Regions from separate parts of the Rhizobium sp. CC-YZS058 genome, predicted to be linked through region 3. Evidence: predicted binding sites of a transcription regulator. Region 3 holds the regulator's gene; each other region holds the start of a gene.

Region 1 (4,521 bases), on a different contig from region 3:
CAATCTGGGGGTCGTCGCGGAAATTGCTCATCGGGTCGCAGTCATGTATGCGGGGAGGATCGTTGAGACTGGCCCGGTCAGCGAGGTGTTCCGCAGACCGCGTCATCCCTACACGATCGGCCTGCTCGCTTCGATGCCCAGGCTCGGTGATGCGTCCCGTATGAAGCAGGCCGGCGAGCAGCTTGCCGCGATCCCGGGCGTCGTGCCGAGCCTCACGAACATGCCTCCGGGCTGTGCCTTCGAACCGCGTTGCCGCTTCGCTGTCGAAGCATGCCGCCAGGCGATACCACCACTTCTACACGTCAATCCACATCATGGCAGCCGATGCATTCGTTGGGAGGAGTTGTGAGATGGCGGTTCCTCTCCTGTCGGTTCGCAACCTCTCGAAACATTACGACGACCGCGGCTCGAGGCTCACGATCCTCCATGACGTTTCCTTCGAGATCGGCAAGGGCGAAGTCGTCGGTCTCGTCGGCGAGTCCGGTAGCGGCAAGACCACGATCGGACGATCGGTCCTGCGTCTTGTCGAACCGTCCTCCGGAAGCGTCCGCTACGACGGGGTGGAACTGACGACGCTTTCTGCGAAGGAGATGCAGAAGGCCCGGCCGCGCATGCAGTATGTTTTCCAGGACCCGTTCGCAAGTCTTTCGCCACGGATGACCGTGGGGCAGATCCTGACGGAGGGCCTCGGGATCCAGGGGATCGGCAACGCCGCGGAAAGAGTGGCTCGCGCGCGGCAGTCCCTGGAATTGGTCGACCTGCCCGGCGATGCGATGAACCGCTACGCCTATGAATTCTCCGGCGGGCAACGCCAGCGCATCGGCATCGCCCGCGCCTTGACGCTTGCCCCTGAGTTCATCGTCGCCGACGAGCCGGTGTCGGCGCTCGACGTTTCGATCCAGGCCCAGGTCATCAACCTGCTCCGAGACCTGCAACAGCGTCTCGGACTGACCATGCTGTTCATCAGCCATGATCTGGCCGTAGTCGAATACATATGCGATCGCGTGATCGTCCTCTATCTCGGCCGGATCATGGAAATCGCCCGCAGCGAAGAGCTCTACAGCCGTCCGCAGCATCCCTACACGCGCGCGCTGCTGTCCGCGATCCCTACACCCGATGTCGATGCGAAACGCGATCGGCAGATCCTGACGGGCGACATCCCGAGCCCTGCCAACCCGCCAAGCGGCTGCGTGTTCCGGACGCGCTGTCCGAACGTTCTCGCGGAATGCAGTCAGGTGGTTCCAGATCTAAGGGAAACATCACAGGGGCTTTACAAAGCCTGCATCCGCGACGACCTTGATTAAGAAAGTGATACGATGTGACGCCATACGATCGGCGGGGACTGGGCAAACCTCCTCCTGCCGATCGCAGAGGATGACAGCATCGAATTCGTTAAACTCGGCCAAGAAATCTGAATATCTGCTTCTTCGAACGTGGAATTCCTACCTGCATTTCCACAATCGCTTAAGACAGGTTCCGTTGCCGGAGCGCTCACCCCATCGGCGTCGTGAAGACCAGGTCGAGCCGGTCGGCGAGGAAGCGGGTGCGGATGTGTTGGATCGGGGTGTCGGAGGGGTCGACGTCGATCGCTTCGCTGATAAGGATGATGGCGTCGTGGCTGCAGTGCAGGAGTTCGGCATCGGCGGGCGGGACATGCATCGCGCTTACCCTTGTTTCCAGCCGTCGATAATCGCTGAGCCCCGATCGCGCCAAGGCCTGGGTGATCGAGCCGGTTTCGGCATAGGCGGTGACGATCTCCGGGAACCGCTCCGCCGGAAAATGCGAGGTGGATCGCGACAGCGGAACGCCGCCGACCACGGCCAGATGTTCCAGCCTGAAGAGCGGCGCGCCGGGTGAGAGCGAGAGTTTCGCAGCAAGGCCCGCAGACGCCGAAACCTTTTCCGCGCCGATCAACCGCCCCGAGGGCTCGAGCGACTGGCGTGTCATATTTTCCGAAAAGCGCGCGCGCGCGCCGATGGGATAGGTGATGCGCGGCGCAACGGAATTGATGAAGGTGCCGCGGCCGCGCTCTGCCCGCAGGATCCCTTCGGCCGCGAGCATGGCGATCGCCCGGCGCACCGTATGCCGGTTGACGCCGTGGCGTTCGGCGAGCTCCGCTTCCGGCGGCAGTTGCCCGACGAGCGATCCATCGGCGATGCCGCCCCGCAAGGCATCCGCAACCCGCCGCCACCGCGCCACACCGTCATCAAGATCGTTCATCGCATTCTCCGGCAGCCCTGCTGGCTCCGCTCGTCATCACAGTGTCATCGACCACGGTCTATAACACGCCTCAAGACTGGTTGTCTAAACAATTAGACAACTTACGACGAGAGATGCAGATGAGCGGAAATAGACGGAAACGGACACTGGACGCCCTGGCGGCGCTCGATCTCGAAACCCTCCAGAGGCTGCATGACCGCCACCTGTCGGCTGCGCCGCGCGCAGAGGCAGTGCGCGGCCCGGAGGTTGGCCTCGTCATGGTGCGTGGGCGGATCGGCGGAGGCGGCGCGCCCTTCAATCTCGGCGAGGCCAGCGTCACCCGCGCCTCGGTCCGCCTGCCGAGCGGCGAACTCGGCCATGCCGTCATCCTCGGCCGCGACCCCGCCAAGGCCGCGCTCGTCGCGCACTGCGATGCTCTCGGGCAAACGGCGGAGTGGCAGAGGGTGGTCGATGCGCAAATTGTCGCCCCCTCCCTGGCGGAGGCGAACGAACGGAGGCGCAAGAGAGCCGAAGAGACCGCCGCGACGCGGGTCGAGTTCTTCACCATGGTTCGGGGAGAAGACGCATGAGCACGTTGCTTGCCGACGGCGGGTTCAAGGATACGGCGTTCTCGGCACAGGCCGTGTTCCGGCGGGTGATGGATGCCTTCTCCAGACCGGGGACGATCGTCTCGCTGGACGGGTTCTGCGCGCCCCCGCCCCGTCTCGGCATGGCGACCGGCGCGTTCCTCCTGGCGCTTTCCGATTATGATACGCCGGTCTGGCTCGAGGATCCGGATCTGCGTGCGTCCTGCGCCGCCTGGCTCGGCTTCCAGACGGGGGCGCCCCTTGCTTCGGAAGCGGCATCCGCCGCCTTTGCGGTCCTGGCTCCATCCACGCTGTCGGCGCGATGGGCTGCCTTCGCGAAGGGCGAGAGCGCCTATCCGGATCGTTCCACCACTCTGATCCTTCCCGTTTCTGCCTTTGCAGGCGGGCCGTCGCTGATCCTGAAAGGGCCGGGCATCGAGCATCAGGTGCGGATCGCGCCCCTGGGGCTCGTTCCGGATTTCGTCGCGGCGCAGGCCGCCAATCGCGCGCTCTTCCCGCTTGGGCACGATCTCCTTCTGACCTGCGGCGGGCAGGCGCTGGCATTGCCGCGCACGACCATGATCGAGGAGGGTTGATCCATGTATGTTGCCGTGAAGGGTGGCGAAGCCGCCATCGAGGAGGCCCATCGTCTTCTCGCCGATCGTCGGCGAGGGGATCGCGACGTCCCCGCGCTCTCCATCGACCAGATCGCCGGGCAGCTGTCGCTTGCCGTCGATCGGGTGATGGCCGAGGGGTCGCTGTTCGATCCGGCGCTGGCCGCCATGGCTGTCCGCCAGGCGCGGGGGGATCTCATCGAGGCGATCTTCCTCGTGCGGGCCTATCGTACAACCTTGCCGCGCTTCGGCGCCAGCACGCCGGTCGATACGGCCGCGATGCATATCGAACGGCGGATCTCCGCCACCTACAAGGACCTTCCCGGCGGACAGCTGCTCGGCCCGACCTTCGATTATACCCATCGCCTGATCGACCCGGACATGGCTGGCGACCATCCCGTCGCCCCGCCGAACCGGCGGCCGGTCGAGGCGCAGGAGGCGGCGCCGCGCGTCACCGATCTGCTCGATGCAGAAGGGCTGATCGAACCCGACCGCCCTTCCGATGCGCAGCCCGGCGACCTCACCCGCGATCCCGTCGATTTTCCCGTCGGGCGCGACCTGCGCCTTCAGGCGCTGGCCCGCGGCGACGAAGGGTTTCTGCTGGCACTCGGCTATTCCACCCAGCGCGGCTATGGCCGGACCCATCCCTTCGTCGGCGAAATCCGCATCGGTCTCGTCGATCTCGAAATCGAAGTCCCGGAACTGGGCTTTTCGGTGGTCATCGGCGAAGTCCGGGTGACCGAATGCCAGATGGTGTCGCAGTTCAAGGGCACGTCGGGCGAGGGCCCGCGCTTTACCCGCGGCTATGGCCTCGTCTTCGGCCAGTCCGAGCGCAAGGCCATGGCCATGAGCCTCGTCGACCGCGCGTTGCGCGCCGACGAGTTCGACGAGCAGCGGCTGGCGCCGGCCCAGGACGAGGAATTCGTCATTGCTCATTGTGACAATGTCCAGGCGACCGGCTTCGTCGAACATCTCAAGCTCCCCCACTATGTCGACTTCCACGCCGAACTCGACCTGTTGCGCCGGCTCCGTGCGGCGGCCGCTCATGAAACGGGCGACGATCTCGATCCTGTCCAGCAGGAGGCCGCGGAATGACCCTTCCCGCCTATAACTTCGCTTAT
Region 2 (4,521 bases), 1.0 Mb from region 3:
CTCGTCGACGTCGAGGGCCGGCGTATCGGCCACGGCATCACCCTGCCGCTCGGCGGCATCCGCTTGTCCGAACATGCGGCAGGTTCGCTGCCCAAGGCGCGCGCCTATGCGCGCAAGCTGTTGCGCGGCGCCGAGGTTCTGCAGCGCGGCGCCGGCAAGACCTTCTACGCCGTCGGCGGCACCTGGCGCTCGATCGCCAAGCTGCATATGGAACTCACCAACTATCCGCTGCACATGATGCAGGGCTACGAGATCCCGTTCGAGGAGGCGCTCGCCTTCATGGACGAGGTGATCGCGCCGAAGGATCCGAAGGCCCCGGCCTTTGCCGCCATCTCCAAGAGCCGCCGCAACCTCATCCCCTATGGCGCCATCGCGCTGCAGGAGGCGATCGCCATGATGAAGCCGTCGCGCGTCTCGTTCTCGGCGCTCGGCGTGCGCGAGGGCTATCTCTATTCGCTGCTGTCGGAAACCGACCGCAGCCGCGATCCGCTCGTCACCGCGGCCGGCGAACTCGCCGTTCTGCGCGCCCGCTCGCCCGAACATGCGCGCGAGCTCGCCGAATGGACGGGGCGGGCCATGCCCTTCTTCGATGTCGTGGAAACGGAGGAGGAGAGCCGCTATCGCCAGGCCGCCTGCCTGCTGGCCGATATCTCCTGGCGGGCGCATCCCGATTATCGCGGGCTGCAGGCGCTCAATATCATCGCCCATTCGAGCTTTTCCGGCATCACCCATGCTGGCCGCGCCTATATCGCGCTCGCCAATTATTACCGGCATGACGGCCTGAACGACACTGGCGCCACCGGCCCGCTCGCCACCATCATCCCGCCGCTGATGCAGGAGCGGGCGCGCTTGCTGGGCGCCCTGCTGCGCGTGCTCTACCTGTTTTCGGCCTCCATGCCGGGCGTGGTGCGGGGCCTGTCGCTGCAGCGCTCCAACCAGCCGGTTCTCGACCTCGAACTCGTCGTGCCGCCCGCCTTCAGCGAGTTCGCCGGCGAGCGGCTCGACGGCCGCCTCCAGCAGCTCTCCCGCCTCACCGGCAAAAAGATCGCCTTCCGCTTCCAGTAGGTGGGGCTGCCATGCCGGCTTCGACCATGCCCGACCGCACGATCGGGCATTTCGTCGCACGGCCTTGCACCGCCCATTGTCGCTGATAGATTAGCAGGTGCGAATTCTATCATGGTGCCTCACATGGGAGAGTGGCATGATTACCAAGCTCGTCAACATTTTGCGTCCGGTCTGCGTCGCCGCAACCATCGCACTCACCGTGCTGCTGATCCTCTGCGTCTGGGGGTGGGAGCTGATGGAATGGGACACCTTCTGGCGGTTGTTCTACAGCTACCTCGTGCTGATGCTCGCCTCCACCGTGATCTGCTACATCGACAACCCCAAGCGCATCACCGGCCGCTGAGCCACGCACCACTCTGGCTGAACGGATCGACGCTCCGAAAGACGGGACGCGTCTCCTGACGACCGCGTGGACTGTCCCCGCGAGACCGAACCAAAGCGGGCGGGGCTCCCATCGTCATGCTCCGGCCCGTCCCGACGATCCGCCGCCTCCTCCCGCCCGACCTCACCTCTGCCGCTCCTACGGCAGATCCTCGGGACGAGCCCGAGGAGGACGGCCGCGCAGGCCGGGGTCTTTTGCGGCTGCTACTCGGCCTTCAGGAAGTCGGCGACGTCGACTAGGACGAATTCGGTGTCGTCGGCTTTGGACAGAGCGCGGCCGGCAGAGAAGGGGAGGTTGTTGTCGTTGCCGACGACGATATGGGTCGCATCGACGCGGTCGACATTCTCGATGGTGACGAAGGGCATGGTGTAGGTGCCGTTCGTGGTTCCCTGGCGTGCCTCGCCGTTGGGGTCGGCGATTGCCATCAGGTCGATGAAGCCGATCTTGCGCACCGCCTTGCCCACGCGTTCCTCACCCATCTCGATCTTGTAGATGCGCTTGAGCTTGGCGGGGGTCGCGAAGCAGTCGGCCGTCGGGGCCTTGGGGTCCGGGCAGGCCTTGTCGCTGCTGCCGGCGCCGTTGTCGCGCTCGATCACCAGGGCGGTCTTGTCGTCGAGCATGTTGAAGTCGCCGATCGCCTCGCCGCCCTCGGCGAGCGGGTAGAGCCAGCTGCGGCCGGTCCAGGCCTTGGTGGCAACGTCGAGTTCGAGAATGCGAAGCGCCGGGCGGCCGTCCGCCTGCTCGACCGTCTCGCTGTCGGTCCAGATCGGCCCTTCGAGCAGGCCGTAGAGCTTGGACCCATCCGGAGAAAGGGCAAGCCCCTCATAGCCGCCGGAGCGCTTCAGGTTGAAGCTCGGCACGGGCTTGGAGGGGTCGGCCTGCAGGGTCAGCGTCGCATTGTCGGGCGAGGCGACCGGCTTGCCGTCGAGCAGGGTGGGAATGACATCGGTCAGGACGCCTGCGCGGCTGAACTTCAGGATGAAGGGGCCGAACTCCTCGCCGACCCAGAAACCGTCGGCCACCGGCTGGATCGATTCGACGTCGAAATCCGCTCCGGTGAGGTAGCGCGTCGCGGCACCTTCCATCGCGATCGGGAAGGGCGCCTTCCTGTCGGGATCGGTCAGGAACACGGTTTCGATGCGGTTGACCGTGCCAGTCGCCCAATCGAGCCGGAGATGGTGGAGCATCAGCATCGCGTCGGTCGAATTGAGCTTCGAGCCGAAACCATTGTCGGAGAGAGTCCAGGCCGTGCCGTCGGCTTGGGTGCGGATGCCGGAGAAGCCCTGCATCGGCTGACCGTCGAAGGGCAGCGACAGACCCGTTGACCGCTTGCCGTCCTTGCCCGGCACCGAGCCGAGCGCTTCGGCCCGCAGGCGATCGGCCGTCGTGAACTTGCCGGAGGTCTTCAGATAGGCCGGAGCATCCTCCGGCGCCTTCAGAAAGGTCGCGGCCGGCAGGATAGCCTGGGCGGAGAGCGTCGCGGGAAAAACCGTCTCCTCGGCATGGGCGGCGGAGGAGAGAAGCGCCAGCAGGGCAGCGGCAAAGAGAGAGCGTGTCATCGGGGGTCCTCGATCAGGTTTCGATGCCCGAGCGAATAGGCCGCCGAGATGATGCCGCCACGACGATTTGGCGACAGATCGGTGACAGGATGCGGGCTCGCCATGCGCCCGAGCGTGCCCCCGCCCGCCCGAAAGTTCCCCTCTGCCTGCCGGCATCTCCCCCACAAGGGGGAGTGGGGGTGGGGCGGGTGTGGTGCCACGATCGGGAGGGCGAGAGCCGTGCCTTGGTGGAGGTAGCTGTCATCCCCGAAAGCGCCCGAGGGGCAGACGCTCACCCCACGGTCTCTCCCCCCTTGTGGGGGAGATGGGCGGCAGCCCAGAGGGGGTCTTCGGGCGCCGCGCGGGCGGTCCCCCGATGCCTTGGTCTAAGCCGAGCGCAAGTCCCCCTCTGCCTGCCGGCATCTCCCCCACAAGTGGGGAGAGGGGGTGGGGCGGGTGTGCTGCGCGTATCAGGCGGCGGTGATGGTGGGTTCGGCCGGGGAGGGCGATGGGGGGGTGAGGTCGACGGCTTCGACCTTGCGGTCGACGAAGCGCAGGGCCACATCGCCGCGAATCAGGCGCAGGGCGGTTTCGCCGAACAGCTCGCGCCGCCAGCCATGCATGGCATCGACATTGGCCTTTTCGCCTTCGGCGGCGATGCGCTCCAGATCCTCGCCATTGGCGATGATCTTGGCGGCGACGCCCTGTTTCTCGGCGATCAGCTTCAGGAGAACCTTGAGCAGCTCCATGGCAGCCCCCGCGCCTTCCGGGGCCTGGGGCGCGCGCGGGATCTTCGGCATCTCGGCCTTGGGCAGGGCCAGCGCCTCGTTTACCGCGGCCATCACGGCGGCGCCGGCGGAGGAGCGCTCCCAGCCCTTCGGGATCGTGCGCAGGCGCGAGAGCGCTTCCGCATCCTTCGGCTGCTGCTGGGCGATCTCATAGAGAGCATCATCCTTGAGGATGCGGCCGCGCGGCACGTTGCGAGACCGGGCCTCGCGTTCGCGCCAGGCGGCGAGCCTTTGCAGGACAGCCAGTTCCACCGGCTTCTTCACGCGCATCTTCAGCCGCTGCCAGGCGTCGTCCGGATGCATGTCATAGGTTTCGCGCGCCTCGAGCACCGCCATTTCCTCGCTCAGCCAGCCGGACCGGCCTTCGCGCTCGAGCTCGGCGGAGAGATGCTGGTAGACGTCGCGCAGGTGGGTCACGTCGGCCAGCGCATAATCGAGCTGCTTCTCGGAAAGCGGCCGGCGGCTCCAGTCGGTGAAGCGCGAGGACTTGTCGATATGCTCGCCCTTGATGCGGCTGACAAGCTGGTCATAGGAGACGCTGTCGCCGAAGCCGCAGACCATGGCGGCGACCTGGGTGTCGAAGATCGGATGCGGAATGAGCCCGCCGAGATGGAAGATGATCTCGATATCCTGCCGTGCGGCGTGGAAGACCTTGACGACGCTGGCATCGGCCATCAGCGCGAAGAAGGGCGCGAGATCGATGCCCTTGGCCAGCGGATCGATGATCACCGCGCTTTCGGGGCCTGCC
Region 3 (4,521 bases):
GTCGTCGCCAACCCGGCGATCATCGGCCAGACCATGCCGGTCGCCCTGCTTGCCGAAGGCAATATCGATTCCGCCAACAAGGGGCAGATCGATCTTTCGGTTGCGGAAGCCAACCGCAAGGTCAAGGACAAGCAGGTGGCCTGGATGAAGACGCTCGCCGAGGATGGCGCGCTGACGGCCAACTTCAACACCGGCCTCTTTACCTCGGGTGCGTCCTCGCGGCCGGAGGCCGCCGGCATCGGCGTCGCCGCTTTGGGCTCGCTCTACACGATGATGATCGTTCTGGTTCTCGCTCTGCCGATCGGCGTCGCCGCCTCGATCTATCTCGAGGAATTTGCGCCGAAGAACCGGCTGACGGACCTGATCGAGGTGAACATCAACAACCTCGCGGCCGTTCCCTCGATCGTCTACGGCCTGCTGGGCCTCGCCGTCTTCATCAACTTTGCCGGCCTTCCGCGCTCTGCGGCGCTGGTGGGTGGCCTGGTGCTGACGCTGATGACCCTGCCGACCATCATCATCGCCACACGGGCGGCGCTCAAAGCCGTGCCTCCATCGATCCGCGCAGCAGCCCTCGGTCTCGGCGCCTCGAAGATGCAGACGATCTTCCACCATGTCCTGCCGCTTGCCATGCCGGGCATCCTCACCGGCACCATCATCGGCCTTGCCCACGCGCTCGGCGAAACGGCGCCGCTGCTCCTGATCGGCATGGTCGCCTTCGTGGTCGATTTCCCCGGATCGCCGCTCGAACCCTCCACCGCACTACCGGTCCAGATCTACATGTGGGCCAACGAAGCCGAACGAGCATTTGTCGAACGGACCTCCGGCGCGATCATCATTCTCCTGATCTTCCTGGTGGTCATGAACCTTGGCGCAATCCTGTTGCGGCGTCGCTTTGAGCGTCGCTGGTAGTGAGGTAGAAACGATGAACATGATGACCGAAGCAGCACTCGAGAAGGCAGTGGACCAGAAAATGAATGCGGTGCCCCTGAAAATGGTCGGCAAGGATGTGTCGGTCTATTACGGCGAGAAGCGTGCGCTGTTCGACGTGAACCTCGACATCCGCGAAAACACCGTGACCGCGCTGATCGGCCCTTCGGGCTGCGGCAAGTCCACCTTCCTGCGCACGCTCAACCGCATGAACGACACGATCGACCATTGCCGCGTGACCGGCAAGATCACGCTCGATGGCGGCGATATCTATGATCCTTCGATCGATGTGGTGGAACTGCGCGCCCGTGTCGGCATGGTGTTCCAGAAGCCGAACCCCTTCCCGAAGTCGATCTACGAAAACGTCACCTATGGCCCGAAGATCCACGGGCTCGCCCGCACCAAGGCCGAGTTCGACGCGATCGTCGAGCAGAGCCTGCAGAAGGCCGGCCTCTGGAACGAGGTGAAGGACCGTCTGCACGAATCCGGAACCGGCCTCTCCGGTGGCCAGCAGCAGCGCCTGTGCATTGCGCGTGCCGTCGCCGTCAGCCCGGAAGTGATCCTGATGGACGAGCCCTGCTCGGCGCTCGACCCCATCGCCACCGCCAAGGTCGAGGAGCTGATCCACGAGCTGCGCGCCAATTACACGATCGTCATCGTCACCCACTCGATGCAGCAGGCCGCCCGCGTCTCGCAGCGCACCGCCATGTTCCACCTCGGCAATCTCGTCGAGGAGAACGACACCGACAAGATGTTCACCAATCCGGATGACCAGCGCACCCAGGATTACATCATGGGTCGCTTCGGCTGAGGCCCGTGCCCGCCGCGCCTCTTGAGACAAGGACAGGACCATGGCCAGCCATATCGTTTCCGTTTATGATGAAGACCTGAAATATCTGAGCCGCCGCATTTCCGAAATGGGCGGGCTCGCCGAGCAGATGGTCGCCGAATCCGTGCGCGCCCTCGTCAATGCCGATCTGGGCCTCGCCCAGAAGGTCATTTCCGACGATGTCGTACTCGACGATGCCGAGCGCCAGATCGGCGAAAAGGCGATCGTGACCATCGCCAAGCGCCAGCCGATGGCGGCGGATCTGCGCGAGATCATGGGCTCCATCCGCATTGCCGCCGATCTCGAGCGGGTGGGCGATCTCGGCAAGAACACGGCCAAGCGGGTGATCGCGGTGTCCAGCACCAGCCTGCCGCGCCAGCTCGCCCGTGGGCTCGAACATCTCGCCGAACTGGCGCTGATGCAGCTCAAGGAAGTGCTCGATGTCTATGCCTCGCGCTCGGCCGAAAAGGCCAAGAGCATTCGCGAGCGCGACAGCGAGATCGACGCCATCTACACCTCGCTGTTCCGCGAGCTCTTGACCTACATGATGGAAGATCCGCGCAACATCACCTCCTGCACGCATCTTCTGTTCTGCGCGAAGAACATCGAGCGGATCGGCGACCACGCGACCAACATCGCGGAAACGATCTACTACATGACCACCGGCGCCCAGCCGCTCGGCGAGCGCCCCAAGGATGATTCCGCAAACACGGTGGGTGCGCTCGCCACCTGAGTGATCCGGCTGCCGCGCGCCCCGTGTCTCAGGGCGGTCCCGCCTGCGTTCAACGGCGCTGGCGGCGCGGTACCCTCACTGTGCACTGACCCGCCGGCCTCCGGGGCCGGACAGCAAGAAGGGCCCTTGCGGCCAGTTGTGATCCCCGCACGCCGGACCGCCGGCGCGGGATGGGAGTAGGATGAAATGCAACCCAAGATAGCAGTCGTTGAAGATGAAGAGGCGCTGAGCGTTCTCCTCCGCTACAATCTCGAGGCGGAGGGCTTCGAGGTCGATACGATCGCGCGCGGCGACGAAGCGGAGATCCGCCTGCAGGAGCGCCTGCCGGACCTGCTCATCCTCGACTGGATGCTGCCGGGCGTGTCCGGCATCGAGCTCTGCCGGCGTCTGCGCCAGCGCAATGAAACGGAGCGGCTGCCGATCATCATGCTGACCGCACGCGGCGAAGAGAGCGAGCGCGTCCGTGGCCTGGCGACAGGAGCCGACGATTATGTCGTCAAGCCGTTCTCTACGCCGGAACTGATCGCGCGGGTGCGCGCCATGCTGCGGCGAGCCCGGCCGGAAGTGCTCTCCTCGCTCCTGAAATGCGGCGATATCGAGCTCGACCGCGAGACCCATCGCGTGCATCGCAAGAGCCGCGAGGTGCGTCTCGGCCCGACGGAGTTCCGCCTGCTGGAATTCTTCATGTCCTCGCCGGGCCGCGTCTTTTCGCGCTCGCAATTGCTCGACGGCGTCTGGGGACATGACATCTATGTCGATGAACGCACGGTCGACGTTCATGTCGGCCGGCTGCGCAAGGCGCTGAACTTCGCCAACATGCAGGACGTCATCCGCACCGTGCGCGGCGCCGGCTATTCGCTGGAAGGCTGATCGGACCCTCGGCCGGACGCTTCACACCCCGGCACGAACGAAAAAGCCCTTCCGAACACGAGGCGGGAAGGGCTTCTTCTCATTCGTTTTCCGTTTGCGCACTCAGCGCATGCGGCGGCGCTCGGCAGAGGGCTGGTAGGCGAGGCGGGCATGGAAGGTGCAGTAGGGCGACGTATCCGGCGCATCGTTGCCGCAGAAGTGGAACTCGTCCTTCATCGGATCGCCGATCGGCCATTTGCAGGTCCGGTCGGTCAGCTGCGTCAGCGCCAGCTTGCGCGACGAGGGCGATGCAATGTTGGTATTGGCCGGCTGCTGGGCGTCCTCGAAGAGAGCGACAGCGCGGTCCTGCGTTTCATGGATAACCATCGGGCTGGTGGCGCGGGCTGCCGGACGCGGCGCCACGGCGCGGGGCTGTTCCTGTGCCTGCGTGGCCGGCGCCGCGGAAACCGGACGAACGGGGGTCGCGGGCCGCTTCGGACGCGTAGCCGCCGGCGCGCTGCCGCCCGCCTTGGCACGACCCGGCAGGGACAGGCGATGCACCTTTCCGATCACGGCATTGCGGCTTACGCCGCCGAGCTGCGCGGCAATCTGACTCGCGCTCAGGCCTTCGGCCCAAAGCTTCTTGAGTTTCTCAACGCGCTCATCCGTCCAGTTCATGCTCTCGTGTCTCCCATCCCAGGCATTTCGGAGAGCGAATCCCTCACCGTGTTCCGGAAGCTCCGAAACCACAACGCCTTGACTCTTTTGGTGACTAGGTCCGCCGCATGCGTCTAGCAATTGAGAGTTAACCTAGAGATGGGGTGACTCCGTGACAAGAGTCGCCGGAATCGGCCCGAATCGATTTTTGAGTTTTCCCCAACTTGCTCCGTCGGTGTGATCATTTTGCAAGCCTGTCGGTGATGCGTGACGCGCATGGTTTCATGCGCCGCAAACCTCGACAAAAGCGGGAGTTTTGTTGACAGAAAGGCACGGAATGACAATAGTGCCGCTGCCGCCGCCAAGGCGGCATTTTTCATTGTTCCGGGCCGTTTCGAGCACCGGACGGCCACGCGGAGGTCCGCGCCGGCCGGCAAGGGAAGGCGCCGTTGCTTGAAAGACCGCGTTCAGCGCGCGGCGGTGGCGGCCAAGCGAAGGAGTTCCACGTCATGACCGAGGCCACGCC

What was found. The regulator PhoB, encoded in region 3, activates phosphate uptake and scavenging genes when phosphate is short. The targets are predictions, from matches to a motif close to TGTCATNNANCTGTCAT.
Region 1: phnF (phosphonate metabolism transcriptional regulator PhnF) is a predicted target of PhoB. The motif match lies at 2,252-2,268, and genes of this name have one in related genera.
Region 2: U8330_RS11355 (esterase-like activity of phytase family protein) is a predicted target of PhoB. The motif match lies at 3,077-3,093, and genes of this name have one in related genera.

The regions. Positions count from the first base shown of each region.
Region 1 is NZ_JAYESJ010000003.1:369,107-373,627, reverse strand. It holds gene U8330_RS22335 (ABC transporter ATP-binding protein) at 1-349, shown strand, start outside; gene U8330_RS22330 (ABC transporter ATP-binding protein) at 351-1,304, shown strand; gene phnF (phosphonate metabolism transcriptional regulator PhnF) at 1,492-2,220, opposite strand; gene phnG (phosphonate C-P lyase system protein PhnG) at 2,340-2,789, shown strand; gene phnH (phosphonate C-P lyase system protein PhnH) at 2,786-3,382, shown strand; gene U8330_RS22310 (carbon-phosphorus lyase complex subunit PhnI) at 3,386-4,495, shown strand; gene U8330_RS22305 (alpha-D-ribose 1-methylphosphonate 5-phosphate C-P-lyase PhnJ) at 4,492-4,521, shown strand, end outside.
Region 2 is NZ_JAYESJ010000001.1:2,355,478-2,359,998, reverse strand. It holds gene ppx (exopolyphosphatase) at 1-1,065, shown strand, start outside; gene U8330_RS11360 (hypothetical protein) at 1,202-1,408, shown strand; gene U8330_RS11355 (esterase-like activity of phytase family protein) at 1,651-3,006, opposite strand; gene rnd (ribonuclease D) at 3,456-4,521, opposite strand, start outside.
Region 3 is NZ_JAYESJ010000001.1:3,379,526-3,384,046, reverse strand. It holds gene pstA (phosphate ABC transporter permease PstA) at 1-909, shown strand, start outside; gene pstB (phosphate ABC transporter ATP-binding protein PstB) at 923-1,738, shown strand; gene phoU (phosphate signaling complex protein PhoU) at 1,779-2,489, shown strand; gene phoB (phosphate regulon transcriptional regulator PhoB) at 2,676-3,359, shown strand; gene U8330_RS16185 (GcrA family cell cycle regulator) at 3,462-4,016, opposite strand; gene U8330_RS16180 (aspartate aminotransferase family protein) at 4,505-4,521, shown strand, end outside.